DNA from 2 places in the Streptomyces sp. NPDC005775 genome. Region 1 is predicted to be linked to the other one. Evidence: riboswitches for the same ligand, from Rfam matches in the RefSeq annotation. Region 1 holds a riboswitch; the other holds the start of a gene.
The links. A riboswitch is a leader RNA that binds a small molecule or an ion and turns the genes downstream of it on or off. The one in region 1 is predicted to bind S-adenosylmethionine.
Positions count from the first base shown of each region.

Region 2: linked by a shared signal. The riboswitch ahead of thrC (threonine synthase) and the one ahead of ACFYPA_RS03585 (hypothetical protein) in region 1 are both predicted to bind S-adenosylmethionine.

Region 1 covers NZ_JBIAIU010000001.1:805,959-813,158, forward strand. The annotation lists gene ACFYPA_RS03575 (cytochrome P450) at 1-635, opposite strand, end outside; gene ACFYPA_RS03580 (cytochrome P450) at 632-1,927, opposite strand; gene ACFYPA_RS03585 (hypothetical protein) at 2,132-2,557, opposite strand; SAM riboswitch class IV at 2,605-2,714, opposite strand; gene ACFYPA_RS03590 (phosphocholine-specific phospholipase C) at 2,838-4,904, opposite strand; gene ACFYPA_RS03595 (SAM-dependent methyltransferase) at 5,100-5,915, opposite strand; gene ACFYPA_RS03600 (DUF262 domain-containing protein) at 6,114-7,200, shown strand, end outside.
Region 2 covers NZ_JBIAIU010000006.1:51,594-58,793, reverse strand. The annotation lists gene ACFYPA_RS15825 (alpha/beta hydrolase family protein) at 1-273, shown strand, start outside; gene groL (chaperonin GroEL) at 400-2,025, opposite strand; gene ACFYPA_RS15815 (cold-shock protein) at 2,359-2,565, opposite strand; gene ACFYPA_RS15810 (MoaD/ThiS family protein) at 3,011-3,289, opposite strand; gene thrC (threonine synthase) at 3,330-4,622, opposite strand; SAM riboswitch class I at 4,640-4,766, opposite strand; gene ACFYPA_RS15800 (glucosyl-3-phosphoglycerate synthase) at 4,920-5,867, shown strand; gene ACFYPA_RS15795 (trehalose-6-phosphate synthase) at 5,921-7,200, shown strand, end outside.

The sequences.
Region 1 (7,200 bases):
ACGAGCCCGGCGTAGAAGACGTCCAGGTCGGCGAGGAGGGCCAGGCGCTCGTCCTGCGGGGTGAGCATCGAGAAGAAGGCCTTGTACTGGCGGGTCAGCATGGCGTTCTCGGCGGGGTCGACGCCCATCAGCATGCCGACGACGCGCATGGGCAGGGGCTGCGCGAACACGGACTTGAGGTCGACGACGGCCCCGTCCCTGCCCCCCTCGGCGAGCGCGTCCAGCAGCTCCCCGGTGAACTTCTCGATGTCGGGGCGTATCGCCTCCAGCCGGCGCGGCGTGAGCGCCTGGGAGGTCTTGGTCCGCAGCCGCCGGTGCTCGTCGCCGTCGACGGTGAACATGGACCGGCCGGCGTCGATCATGCCGATGAGCGGCCACGCGTGCGTCACTTCGCCGCTCTGCCACAGGCCCCAGGCATCGAGGTCCTTCACGAGCCGCGGGTCCAGCAGCAGTTGCCGGGCGTCGGCGTGCCGGGTGAGGGCCCAGGCCGGTACACCGAGCAGCTCGATCCGGGCCAGCGGTCCGGCGTCGCGCAGCCGCGTCGTCTCACCGTCCAGGTCCTGGACCATCGGGTCGATGACGACGGTCCCGCCGTCCTGGGCTGCCGCCTGGGCGGCGGCGTGGGGGCAGTTCACGAGAAGTCTCCTGTCGTGCGAACGGGGGTGAACCGAACGGGGAGCGAGGTGGTGCCACGCAGGAACGCGGAGGGCCGCCGCACGAGATCGTCGACGGGGACGGCGAGTTGGAGATCGGGCAACCGGTCGAGCAGGACCTCTATGCCGGTACGAGCGATGATCTCGGCGATCTCCTGGGCGGGGAACGGACACCGGTACTCACCGTGGCTGAAGGCGAGATGGGCGCCGTTGCCGCCCTGTCCGGATGCTCCGCTGCCGGAGATGGTCTGCCGGATCAGCGGGTCGGTGTTGGCGGCGCCGAGGCCGAGCAGCAGCATGTCCCCGGCCCTGATCCGCTGCCCGCCGAGCTGGGTGTCCCGCACGGCCCAGCGTCCGGCGAGGATCTGGGTGGGCGTGTCCTCCCAGAGCACCTCGTTCATGGCGTCGCCGATGCTGCGCCGGCCCCGGGCCATGGACTCGGCGAACGCGTCCTCGGTGAGCATCAGCCGCAGGGAGTTGCTGATCCAGTCGGCGGTGGTGAGGTGCCCGGCGGCCGTGATGGCCATCAGGTCGAGCATGTACTCCTCGTCGGTGAACGCCTCGGGGAAAGCGAGCATGCGCGAGGTCACGTCGTCTCCCGGAAGGGCCCGTTTCGCGGCCACCAGCCGGCCCATGTGTTCGCCGAACCGCTGATGGGCGGTCTGCGCGTCCGGGCCGCCGTCCGCGAGGTCCTTCAGCACCTGGGCGATGTCGGCACCCTCGTCGTCGGGGAACCCGACCAGACGGGCGAGGACGAGGACGGGCAGGGGCTCACAGAAGTCGGCGACGAGATCGGCCGTGCCGCGGCTGCACACGGCGTCGATGAGCCCGTCCGCCAACTGTTCGCAGTGGTTGCGGATTTCGAAGGGGTCGGTGCCTTCGAGGGCCGGCCCGACCATGCGCGCGTGCCGCCGGTGCTCCTCCCCCGCGCTGAAGTAGATGGACGGCAGGGGCCGCCCCACCATCGGCAGCAGGGGCCAGTCGTCGGGGATGTGGGGCCACTGGTTCCAGAGCCCGACATCGCGCGGGAACAGCTCCGCGTCGCTGGTGACTTGATGCAGTTCCCGGTACCCGATGACCAGCCAGGCGGGGAAGCCGCCCGGCAGCTCCACGGGGACGACGGGCCCGTGATCACGCCGCATGGCGCGGTAGACGGCTTGCGGTTCCGTCTGGAACCCGGGCCCGCCGAGTGGCACGGCACCGGCGTGCGCCGGGCAACCGGGAGGCGGAGAGGGAGAGGGTGGCGCGGGCTCTGCGGAAGAAGGGCGCGTCATGGGTCCTGACTCCTGTGGCGACAGCTGCACGCGTCAAGATCAGGCGATCAACGCACGTTCACTATAAGGAGTTTGTGTGCCGTCGGAACGGTCAGCGACGATCAATCCCACACCCTGAACGGAACAGCGGGACGACATCTCAGCACAATTGCCGAGCATCGCGATGTACCGAACGAGCTCACGGTGCGGACGCGACGGGACGGGCTACGCCAGGGAGCCACGGCCCCCGGCACGGTCGTCCCGAACCGCGGTCTCGCACAGCTCCCCGGCCTCCAACCCGACGTTGACGAGCCCGGCAGCGCCGCCGTTGACTCCGCCGCCGTGCACCAGCTTCAGCGCATGCCAACGCTCCAGCCAGTACACCCGCCCGAGGTGACTCGCAAGGGTCTCCCGCAGCGCGCCGGGGGCATGCGTCCACACCGCGGGGAGGTTGTCGGCATGGTCGAAGGCGGCCCGCAGTTCGACCCACCCGTCATCACGGACATCCCCCGAGGTGACCAGGATCTCGACGGCCCGCCCCGGCTCCTGGCGGCACTTCTTCGCGTGGATCCAGTGCACGCGGTGACCCGCGGCATAGCGGGAGCAGCCGTCACTCCGCACGGAGTCGTTCTGGGCGAGATGACGCAGCATGGTGAGGTTCGCCTTCCGAGGTGAGGACCCCGGATCTCCTGCACCGCGGTCCGCTGTTCCCCGTGCCCTTCGCACGGGGCAGGTCGTCACCCGGAGCACCCGCAGCGGAGCGGGGTGCCGTCCAGCAAGCCGGGGCTGCGCACTGGAACTCATGACCCGTACACGACTCTAACGCACACGAACGGCACGAACCGACGGGTGGTCAGGAGTGCGCGGCCCCGGCCCCGGGCACCACCCGCCCCGGACCGCCCGCCGGGACGAGGCCCCTGACCCGGGGCCCTCAGCCGGTGACGAGACCCGGGTCGCTCGAACCGGCCCGGCCGGTCTCGACGTGTCCGGCGAAGCGCCGCAGGAACGTGGCGTCCACGTCGGAGACGACGGTGACGTCGTACCAGCTCTTGCTCCCCCGCAGGTCGAGCACGTGTTTCACGGTCGCGCCGGCGCTGACCGCGAAGGCCCGCACCCCTCCCCCGTACCCGGCCGCGCTGCGCACGGTCAGACGCACGGTCGAGGACCCACCGTTGACGAAGGTGAGCTCCAGTCCACCACCCGCCGCGACATGACGCGCCGTCACCTCCGGCCCCGCCACCTTGCCGCCGGCCCGGAAGGTGCGCAGGAAGCCGTTGGGACCATGGACGGTGAGGTCGGTCACTCCCTTGGAATAGGCGGTGTTCCAGCTGTCCGCGAGGGACTTGCCGGCCTCGGTGGTGTAGGTCCAGGGCCCGTCCGTGCGGTTCGCGGAGCTCACCAGGAACTGCGCCCCTGCGGCGGCGCCGCCACTGAGGGTGAGGCGGTACGTGCCGGTGGCCGTATCGGCGGCCCCGTCGACGAAGGGTGCGTAGCGCAGCGGCCGGGTGGGCCGTGCCCCCTTCTCCTGCTTGGGCACGCTGCCGGTGGCGGGCGGTGCGGGGACGTAGTCGGGGTGCCGGAGGCGGTCCGGAGGCTCGTAGGCGTCGGTCGACGGCAACGAGAGGTCCGAGGCGTCCGTACGACTGAAGTCGAAGGCGGAGGTGAGATCACCGCAGACGGCGCGCCGCCAGGGCGAGATGTTGGGCTCGTGCACGCCGAAGCGCTGTTCCATGAAGCGGATGACGGAGGTGTGGTCGAAGACCTCGGAGCACGCGAACCCACCGGTGCTCCACGGTGAGACGACCAGCATGGGCACGCGCTGGCCGAGCCCGTACGGTCCGGCGGTGTACCGGATGTCGCCGGGGAAGTAGTCGGCGGAGGTGTCGACGGTGGACAGCCCCTGCGCGGGCCCCGACGGGACGAAGGGCGGCACGACATGGTCGAAGAAGCCGTCGTTCTCGTCGTAGGTGATGAAGAGGGCGGTCCGGCCCCAGACCTCGGGATCGGCCGTCAGCGCGTCCAGGACCTGCGAGATGTACCAGGCGCCGTAGTTGGCGGGCCAGTTGGGGTGTTCGCTGTACGCCTCCGGGGAGACGATCCACGAGACCTTCGGCAGCGTCCCGGCCCGGACATCGGCCTTCAGGTCGTCGAGGAGCCCTCCGCCGTTCTTGATGTCGGTCCCGGTGCGGGCCTTGTCGTGGAGCGGGTCGCCGGGCACGGCGTTACGGTAACTATCGAAGTAGAGGAGCGAGTTGTCCCCGTACGTACCCCGGTAGGCGTCGCTGATCCACCCCCAGGACCCGGCGGCGTCGAGCCCGTCGCCGATGTCCTGGTAGACCTTCCAGGAAACCCCCGCCTGCTCCAGGCGCTCGGGGTAGGTGGTCCAGCCGTATCCCGCCTCGTCGTTGCCGAGGACGGGGCCGCCACCGGAACCGTCGTTCCCCGTGTACCCGCTCCAGAGGTAGTAGCGGTTCGGGTCGGTGTTCCCGATGAACGAGCAGTGGTACGCGTCGCAGACGGTGAACGCGTCGGCGAGGGCGTAGTGGAACGGAATGTCCTCGCGGGTGAGGTGGGCCATCGTCGTCGCGGTCTTGGCCGGAACCCACTGGTCGTACGCACCCTTGTTGAACGCCCGGTGTCCGCCGGCCCAGTCGTGGTTGAGGTCCTGGAGGAACTGCATCCCGAGCTTGTCGGCCGGCGGCCGGAACGGCAGCACCTCCTTGCCGAGGGAGTCCTTCTGATGCCAGACCGGCTTGCCACTGGGCAGCGTGACGGGGCGCGGGTCACCGAAGCCGCGCACGCCGTTCATGGTGCCGAAGTAGTGGTCGAAGGAACGGTTCTCCTGCATCAGGACGACGATGTGCTCGACGTCCCGCAGGCTGCCCGTTCGCCCCCGTGCGGGGAGGGACGCGGCGCGGGCGATGCTGCTCGACAAGGCGGTGTAGGCAGCCGTGCCTCCGGCGAGTTGCAGGAGGCGGCGACGGTTGAGTTCTGCCATGGGGGGCCTCTGCGGGGTGAGGGGATGTGGGGGCGAAAGCGACTGGAGTGTTCCAGAGTCGACGGGCCCGCGGAAGACCCGTGCGGTGTGCACGCGGTGGCGATCGGCCGAACAGCCGGCGACGGAACAGACCACGGCACTGCCCGCGTGCGACGGCGTACGCGGGATAGTCCGGGTACCCGCCCCGGCCGACCCTTACGGCTTCACCCCCACACCACCGAACGCATCCACATCGGCTGCCACCGTCGCGCTGTCGGCATCGGGACGCCATGCGCTGAGCCGGACGAACCCGGGCTCGATCATGCGCAGCCCGTCGAAGAGCGTCTCGATCTGCTGGGGCTCACGGACGTAGTACGGCACGGCACCACTCTCGATGTACGCCTTCTCCGCTGCGATCATGCCCTCGCTGGTCCGCGTGCCGTCGTACACGACGAGGAGGCTCCCCGACGGAAGCCCGGCCATGATCGCGTGCACCACGTCACGCGCGCGGTCGAAGTCGCCGGCGTGGCCGAGTATGCCGAGCAGCATGAGCGCGACGGGCCGCTCGAAGTCGAGGGTCTTCGCCGCCCCGGTCAGGATGGCTTCCGGCTCGTACAGGTCGGCGTCGATGTAGTCCGTGGCGCCTTCCGGCGAGCTGGTGAGCAGGGCCCGCGCGTGAGTGAGCACCAGGGGGTCGTTGTCGACGTACACGATGCGCGCGTCGGGGGCGATCGCCTGCGCGACCTGATGGGTGTTGTCAGCGGTGGGCAGGCCGGTCCCGATGTCGAGGAACTGCCGGATGCCGTGTTCCCGGACCAGATGACTCACCGACCTGCGCAGGAACTGCCGACCCGCCACTGCCACATCGACGAGTCCGGGGAAGAACGCCTTGATCTGATCGCCGACCTCGCGGTCGACCTCGTAGTTGTCCTTGCCCCCGACGAAGTAGTTCCAGAAGCGGGCCGAGTGGGGGCGCCTCGTGTCGATCCGCGCCGATATGCCAGCCGGGGCAGGCACTTGGTTCTCGCTCACAAGAGCCTCCTGGCACAAACGATGTTGAGGGACGCTCTCAATCTAGCCGGATGCCGTGCCGGTCTCCCGGCGCATCAGCCCACGGCGGCTCGGACAGAACGTCTTCGGCCGTCTCACTCACCGCACCAACTCACCCGGGTTGGGGGACTTGCCCTGCTTCACTGCGAAGTTCGCGTCCTGTGGGGAATCATGCGGATCATGGCCCAACTCGAAGCGCGCGAAGTGCCGCTGCACAAAGTCTTCTGCAGTGACTACGACTTTCGGATCCCTGACTACCAGCGCCCTTACGCATGGCAGCCCGAACAGGCCCAGCAGCTCCTGGCCGACCTGGAGGAAGCCCTCCTGCGGGGCGACGGGGAGCCCTACTTCCTCGGCTCTCTGGTTCTCGTCAAGGACAGCGGATCCGCCGAGGCCGACGTCATCGACGGTCAGCAACGTCTGACGACGTTGACCATCCTGCTGGCCGTGCTGCGCGATCTGGCGCAGCAGCCCGACGTGGTGACCAATCTGGTGGCGATGATCTCCGAGCCCGGGAACACGGTCCTGGGCCTGAAGGCCAAGCCCCGCCTCACTCTGCGCCCCCGGGACGCCGACTTCTTCCAGCAGCACATTCAGACCGCCGGTTCCATCAGCACACTCCTGGTGCTGAACCCGCACAATCTCAGGACGGACGCGCAGAGGGCTGTCCAGGCCAACGCGCTGGCACTGCACACGGCCTTGGCCTCCTGGAGCGACGAGCAGCGACTCTCCCTGTGCAAGCTGATGGGGGTCCAGACCTTCCTGGTCGCGGTCAGCACCCCTGACCTGGACAGCGCCCACCGGATCTTCAGCGTCATGAACTCCCGGGGCCTCGATCTGTCGCCTGCCGACATCTTCAAGGCGCAGATCATCGGGGAGATCGACGAGGAGGTCTCGGAGACGTACGCCAGGCGGTGGGAAGATTCCGAGGAGAGCCTTGGCCGCGAGGACTTCTCCGACCTCTTCTCCCACATCCGCATGATCTTCTCGGGCGAGCGGGCACGACAGGAACTGCTCAAGGAGTTCCAGAGCCAGGTTCTCGTCCACTACAAGGGCGGTCGCGCCAAGGAGTTCGTGGACCAGGTACTCGTGCCCTATGCCGAGGCGTCGGCGGTGATCCGTGACAAGGCGTACGCGGCCGGAGACGGGTCGGATCAGGTCAATCTGTGGTTCCGCAGACTCCTGCTGCTGGACAACAACGACTGGTGGCCGGCCGCGCTGTGGGCGCTCAGGTCCCACGGAGACGATCCGGTGTGGCTGGGTTCCT
Region 2 (7,200 bases), on a different contig from region 1:
AACACCCCCGGGTGGAAGGCGAACGTCACCCTGACCGGCTCGCGCCACGCCTCCTACACCGACGCGCAGGTACTGCTGCCGCAACTGGCCCGGCAGGGCGCGGAGCCCGGCGGCGGGCTGACGGCGGCGGTCGGGACGGTGCGGCCGGACCGGGCGGCGGCCTCGGCCCGGACGTATGTGACGTCGTTCTTCGGGCGGTGGCTGCGCGGCCACGACGACCACCTGCTGGACGGCCCCTCCGTCCGCTTCCCGGAGATGGTGTTCACCCGCTGAGGGCTGTCCCGTGATCCCTTGCGGGCGCACGACGACAGCCCTGGACGCACATGAAGCCGGCCCCCGGGGATCACTCCCCGGGGGCCGGCTTCGTACAGCTGTGCAGGAACTACCGATCCGTCAGGATCAGAAGTCCATGTCACCGCCCGGCATGCCGCCCGGAGCGCCGCCGGCAGCGGCCTTCTCCGGCTTGTCGGCGATGACGGCCTCGGTGGTGAGGAAGAGCGCGGCGATGGACGCGGCGTTCTGCAGGGCGGAGCGCGTGACCTTCGCCGGGTCGAGAATGCCCTCGGCGATCATGTCGACGTACTCGCCGGTCGCGGCGTTGAGGCCGTGACCGATCGGCAGGTTGCGCACCTTCTCGACGACGACGCCACCCTCGAGACCACCGTTGACGGCGATCTGCTTGAGCGGAGCCTCCAGCGCCAGCTTGACGGCGTTGGCGCCGGTCGCCTCGTCACCCGTGAGCTCGAGCTTCTCGAAGACGGCCGAGGCCTGGAGCAGAGCCACGCCACCACCGGCGACGATGCCCTCCTCGACGGCGGCCTTGGCGTTGCGCACCGCGTCCTCGATGCGGTGCTTGCGCTCCTTGAGCTCGACCTCGGTCGCGGCACCGGCCTTGATGACGGCCACGCCGCCGGCCAGCTTCGCGAGGCGCTCCTGGAGCTTCTCGCGGTCGTAGTCCGAGTCGGAGTTCTCGATCTCGGCACGGATCTGGTTGACGCGACCCTGGACCTGGTCGCTGTCACCGGCGCCGTCGACGATCGTCGTCTCGTCCTTGGTGATGACGACCTTGCGGGCGCGGCCGAGCAGGTCGAGACCGGCGTTCTCCAGCTTGAGGCCGACCTCCTCGGAGATGACGGTGCCACCGGTGAGGATGGCGATGTCGCCGAGCATGGCCTTGCGGCGGTCACCGAAGCCCGGGGCCTTGACGGCGACGGACTTGAAGGTGCCACGGATCTTGTTGACGACCAGGGTCGACAGGGCCTCGCCCTCGACGTCCTCGGCGATGATCAGCAGCGGCTTGCCGGACTGCATGACCTTCTCGAGCAGCGGAAGGAGGTCCTTCACGTTGCTGATCTTCGAGTTCACGATCAGGATGTACGGGTCGTCCAGGGACGACTCCATGCGCTCCATGTCCGTGGCGAAGTACGCCGAGATGTAGCCCTTGTCGAAGCGCATGCCCTCGGTGAGCTCGAGCTCCAGGCCGAAGGTCTGGGACTCCTCGACCGTGATGACGCCTTCCTTGCCGACCTTGTCCATGGCCTCGGCGATGAGCTCGCCGATCTGGGTGTCGGCAGCGGAGATGGAGGCCGTCGAAGCGATCTGCTCCTTGGTCTCCACGTCCTTGGCCTGCTCCAGGAGGGCGGCGGAGACGGCCTCGACGGCCTTCTCGATGCCCCGCTTGAGAGCCATCGGGTTCGCACCCGCGGCCACGTTGCGCAGGCCCTCGCGGACGAGCGCCTGGGCCAGAACGGTGGCGGTGGTCGTACCGTCGCCGGCGACGTCGTCCGTCTTCTTGGCGACCTCCTTGACCAGCTCCGCACCGATCTTCTCGTACGGGTCCTCCAGCTCGATCTCCTTGGCGATGGACACACCATCGTTGGTGATCGTGGGGGCGCCCCACTTCTTCTCAAGGACGACGTTGCGGCCCTTGGGGCCGAGGGTGACCTTGACGGCGTCGGCGAGCTGGTTCATGCCGCGCTCAAGACCGCGCCGGGCCTCCTCGTCGAAGGCGATGATCTTGGCCATATGAAGTGGTCCTCCCGGACAGGGGTGGATTTCTCCGGACCGAGTGGCGCCCGCGACGGACGGCCTGCCGTCTGCCGGTTCCTTGCCCCGACAGACCTGCGGGCCTCACCGGCCCGGTCCAAGTTTCTGTCACTCTCACCCAGAGAGTGCTAAGCCAATAATTAGCACTCGACCCCCGAGAGTGCAAGCGTCCCCCTCGGAGTGTGGACAGCGACCGGGGGGAGGCGACGGAGCGGTCGGGGGCACGGGGAAACGGCCCGGGACGCGCGGAGGGCCCGTACCTCTGGGGTACGGGCCCTCCGTGCGTGAGTAGCGTGTCGAACCCGGCCGGGCTCAGCCGACGGCGAGCTTGACCATGTCCGCCTGCGGCCCCTTCTGGCCCTGCGAGATCTCGAATTCAACTCGCTGACCCTCTTCGAGGGTGCGGTATCCGTCCATCTGGATCGCGCTGTAGTGGACGAAAACATCCGCACCACCGTCGACCGCGATGAAGCCGTACCCCTTCTCCGCGTTGAACCACTTGACGGTGCCCTGAGCCATGCCTAACTCCCCTATGTACTGGCCCTTGCACAGGACCGCACTTCGCGGGCCCGGGTCAGAACCCACCCTCCGACAGGAGAGGGTGCGTGCGCCGGAACGCGTCGACCGCGGCCGAATGTATCTGCCCAACTGCCCTCTGCAACAGGTCAATCGGACGAGAATTCTGAGCAGAACCGATCGCCCGAACATGGGGAATTCATGAGGATCCAGGGCAAGTCGGGCCAGGCAAAGGCGACTTATGGCGCAAGGAGCTCAAGCACATTGGCTGCTTCTGGTCGTGGCGCGGCGCATTCTCATATGCGGGGGGCACGGGCAGCGGAGGGGGCTTCCCTCACTCTACCCCGCTCAACCATGCAGAATTGCCCCCTCCGCTTCTCTCGCGGAGGGGGCAATCGTGGTCACGCTGTGAAGTCGGCCCGGCGGCCGGAAAGGCCGGGCCGCGGGCTCAGCAGCCGCCGGCGACGGCCGGGATGATCGAGATGCCGGCGCCGTCCGGGGTGACCGCGTCCAGGCCGCCCTCGAAGCGCACGTCGTCGTCGTTGACGTACACGTTCACGAAGCGGCGCAGCTTGCCCTGGTCGTCCAGGACGCGGGCGGCGATGCCGGGGTGGTCCTTCTCCAGGGACTCGATGACCTGGGAGAGGGTCGCGCCCTCGGCCGGGACCTCGGCCTGGCCGCCCGTGTAGGTGCGGAGGATGGTGGGGATACGGACCTTGACGCTCATGGTGTGCCCTTCCTGAAGTCTCGGGTGGTCGGAAAGCTCGTCAGCTGCCGGCGAGGCCGGCGGCGCGGAAGGCTTCCAGGCTCGGGCGGATCGTGGCGCTCGCCTGCGAGGTGGCGGCCACCGCGTCCAGCGTCTTGAGGCCGTCACCGGTGTTCAGGACGACGGTCGTGAGCGCCGGGTCCAGCAGACCGGCGTCGATCAGCTTCTTCGTCACGCCGACCGTCACCCCGCCCGCCGTCTCGGCGAAGATGCCCTCGGTGCGGGCCAGCAGCTTGATCGCGTCGACGACCTGCTCGTCGTTGACGTCCTCGACGGCACCACCGGTGCGGCGGGCGATGTCCAGGACGTACGGGCCGTCGGCCGGGTTGCCGATCGCCAGGGACTTGGCGATGGTGTTCGGCTTCTGCGGGCGGACCACGTCGTGGCCGGCCTTGAAGGCGGCGGAGACCGGCGAGCAGCCCTCGGCCTGGGCGCCGAAGATCTTGTACGGCTTGTCCTCGACCAGGCCGAGCTTGATCAGCTCCTGGAGGCCCTTGTCGATCTTCGTGAGCTGCGAACCGGACGCGATGGGGATGACGATCTGGTCGGGCAGCTGCCAGCCGAGCTGCTCGCAGATCTCGTACGCGAGGGTCTTGGACCCCTCGCCGTAGTACGGGCGCAGGTTGACGTTGACGAAGCCCCAGCCCTCGCCGAGCGGGTCGCCGATGAGCTCGGAGCAGAAGCGGTTGACGTCGTCGTAGTTGCCCTCGATGCCGACCAGCTCACCGCCGTACACCGCGGCCATGACGACCTTGCCCTGCTCCAGGTCGTGCGGGATGAACACGCAACTGCGCAGGCCGGCCCGGGCGGCGGCGGCACCCACCGCGCCGGCGAGGTTGCCGGTGGAGGAGCACGACAGGGTGGTGAATCCGAAGGCGCGGGCGGCCTCGACGGCGATCGCGACGACGCGGTCCTTGAAGGAGTGCGTCGGGTTGCCGGAGTCGTCCTTGACGTACAGGCCGCCGGTGACGCCCAGCTCGCGGGCGAGGTTGTCGGCCTTGACCAGCTTGGTGAAGCCGGGATTGATGTTGGGCTTGTCCGCGACGTCGGAGGGGACCGGCAGCAGCGGCGCGTAGCGCCAGATGTTGTTCGGTCCGGCCTCGATGCGCTTCTTCAGCTCGTCCGGGGAGCCGCTCGGCAGGTCGTACGCCACTTCGAGCGGCCCGAAACAGGACGCGCAGGCGAAAAGGGGGCCGAGTGCGAATCGCTCTCCGCATTCGCGGCAGGAAAGCGCCGCGGCGGGACCGAGGTCCACAGAAGCTTCGGTGTGTGCTGCAACAGTCTCAACAGCCATGATGGCGAGGCCCTTTCTCCTCATCTTCCTCGCGACGCATTTCGTCACGAGACGGAATTGGCACCTTCCCCACCTGACCTCGCGGTCGGCGGGAGGGTTGCCGGGACTTCAACGGGCCGTTCCCTCTGTCCCTCTGGATGAGCGCTGTGGCACTGGACCATGGATCCAGGCGTTTATCGGCGGACGGACCCCGGCATGCGACGGCCATCTGCGTTGTTCAAGACTGTAACCGAAGCACTGGACGGTTGAGATAGTCGTCCGTACCGCGAGATGGATCACATACAGGGAGTATCGACCGTGCTGGAAGAGGTCGAACGCTGGCTGACCAGGCGTTCCTGGTCAGCCGCCGACCGCCCGCTGGACCGTCTGCTGGATGCCAGGAAGGACGCGCACGGGACGGGCGTGAGCGTGGTGCTGCCCGCGCTGAACGAGGCGGAGACGGTCGGGGACATCGTCACGACGATCCGGCGCGAGCTCATGGAGAAGGTCCGGCTGGTCGACGAGCTCGTGGTGATCGATTCCGGCTCCACGGACGCCACCGCCGACGTCGCCCGCCGGGCGGGCGCCCGGGTGGTCCACCGGGACGCGATCCTCCCCCGCATCCCGGCCGTCCCCGGCAAGGGCGAGGTGCTCTGGCGGTCACTCCTGGTGACCAGCGGTGACATCGTCTGTTTCATCGACGCGGACCTGAAGGACTTCTCGGCGGACTTCGTCTCCGGCATCGTCGGCCCGCTGCTGACCGACCCCTCGGTGCAGTTCGTCAAGGCGATGTACGACCGCCCGTTCGGCGACACCACGGGTCAGGGCGGCCGGGTCACCGAAATGGTGGCACGCCCGCTCCTCAATCTGCACTGGCCGCAGCTGGCCGGTTTCGTCCAGCCGCTGGGCGGCGAGTACGCGGTGCGGCGCTCGCTGCTGGAGCGGCTGCCGTTCCCGGTCGGTTACGGAGTGGAGCTGGGCCTGCTCGTCGACTCCCTGCACACGGTCGGCCTGGACGCGCTCGCGCAGGTCGACGTCGGCGTCAGGAAGCACCGCCACCAGGACGGCCAGGCGCTCGGCCGGATGGCGGCCGCCATCTACCGGACCGCTCAACTCCGCCTGTCCCGCGGTCACCTGGTCCGGCCGTCGCTGACCCAGTTCGAGCGTGGCGAGCACGGTTTCGTCCCGCACACGTACCCGGTGGACACCGAGGAGCGGCCGCCGATGCGCGAGATCGAGGAATACGTCGCACGCCGCGCGGCGTGAGACGGCATGACTTCGCACGTTTGGGCGGTTCGTGATCGGGCTAGATTCCGCCCATGGTCTCCGAGCACGCACCTCAGCCCGCTGCCCAGGTACTCGTCGCGTCCAACCGAGGCCCGGTCTCGTACGCGCTGCGCGAGGACGGCGGCCTCGACTCCAGACGCGGCGGGGGCGGGCTCGTCTCCGGCCTGAGCGCCGTCGACGACAAGATGTGGGTCTGCGCCGCCCTCGGGGACGGTGACCGGGAGGCGGTGCGGCGCGGGATCGGCGAGCCGGGCGTCCGGATGCTCGACATCGACGCGAAAGTGCACGCCGACGCGTACAACGGCATCGCCAACTCGGTGCTCTGGTTCGTCCACCACCTGCTCTACCAGACCCCCGTCGAGCCGGTCTTCGACGCGGAGTTCCGCCGCCAGTGGGCCGCCTTCGAGACGTACAACCGGGCCTTCGCCGAGGCGCTCGCCGAGGAGGCGGGCGAGGGTGCGGCGGTCCTCGTGCAGGACTACCACCTGGCGCTGGTGCCCGGCATGCTCCGCGAGCTGCGCCCCGACCTCCGGATCGGCCACTTCTCGCACACCCCGTGGGCGCCCGTCGACTACTTCCGGCTGCTGCCCGACGACATCGCCGAGCAGCTGCTGCGCGGCATCCTCGGCGCCGACCGGGCGGCGTTCCTGACCCGCCGCTGGGCCGACGCGTTCATCGGCTGCTGTACGGAGATCCTCGGCGGCACCGGGCACACCCGGGTCGGGGTGCACGGCCTCGGGGCCGACGCGGACTTCCTGCGCCGCCGCGCGCACGAGGCGGACGTGGACGAGCGGATGGCGGCGCTGCGGGAGCAGGTGGGCCCCGGCCGGAAGACGATCGTGCGGGTGGACCGTACGGAACTGTCCAAGAACATCGTCCGCGGGATGCTCGCCTACCGCGCCCTGCTCGACGAGCGGCCCGAGTGGCGCGGGCGCGTCGTCCACATCGCGTTCGCCTACCCCTCGCGGCAGGACCTCGCGGTCTACCGGGAGTACACGGCCGAGGTACAGCGCGTCGCCGACGGGATCAACGAGACGTACGGGACGGCGGACTGGACGCCGGTCGTCCTGCACGTCAAGGACGACTTCGCCCGCTCGCTGGCGGCGTACCGGCTGGCGGACGTCGCCCTCGTCAACCCGATCCGGGACGGGATGAACCTCGTCGCCAAGGAGGTCCCGGTCGTCTCCGACGCCGGCTGCGCGCTGGTGCTGTCGCGGGAGGCGGGGGCGTACGAGGAGCTGGGCACCGACGCGATCACGGTGAACCCGTACGACGTGTCCGCCACCGCCGCGGCCCTCCACGAGGCGCTGAC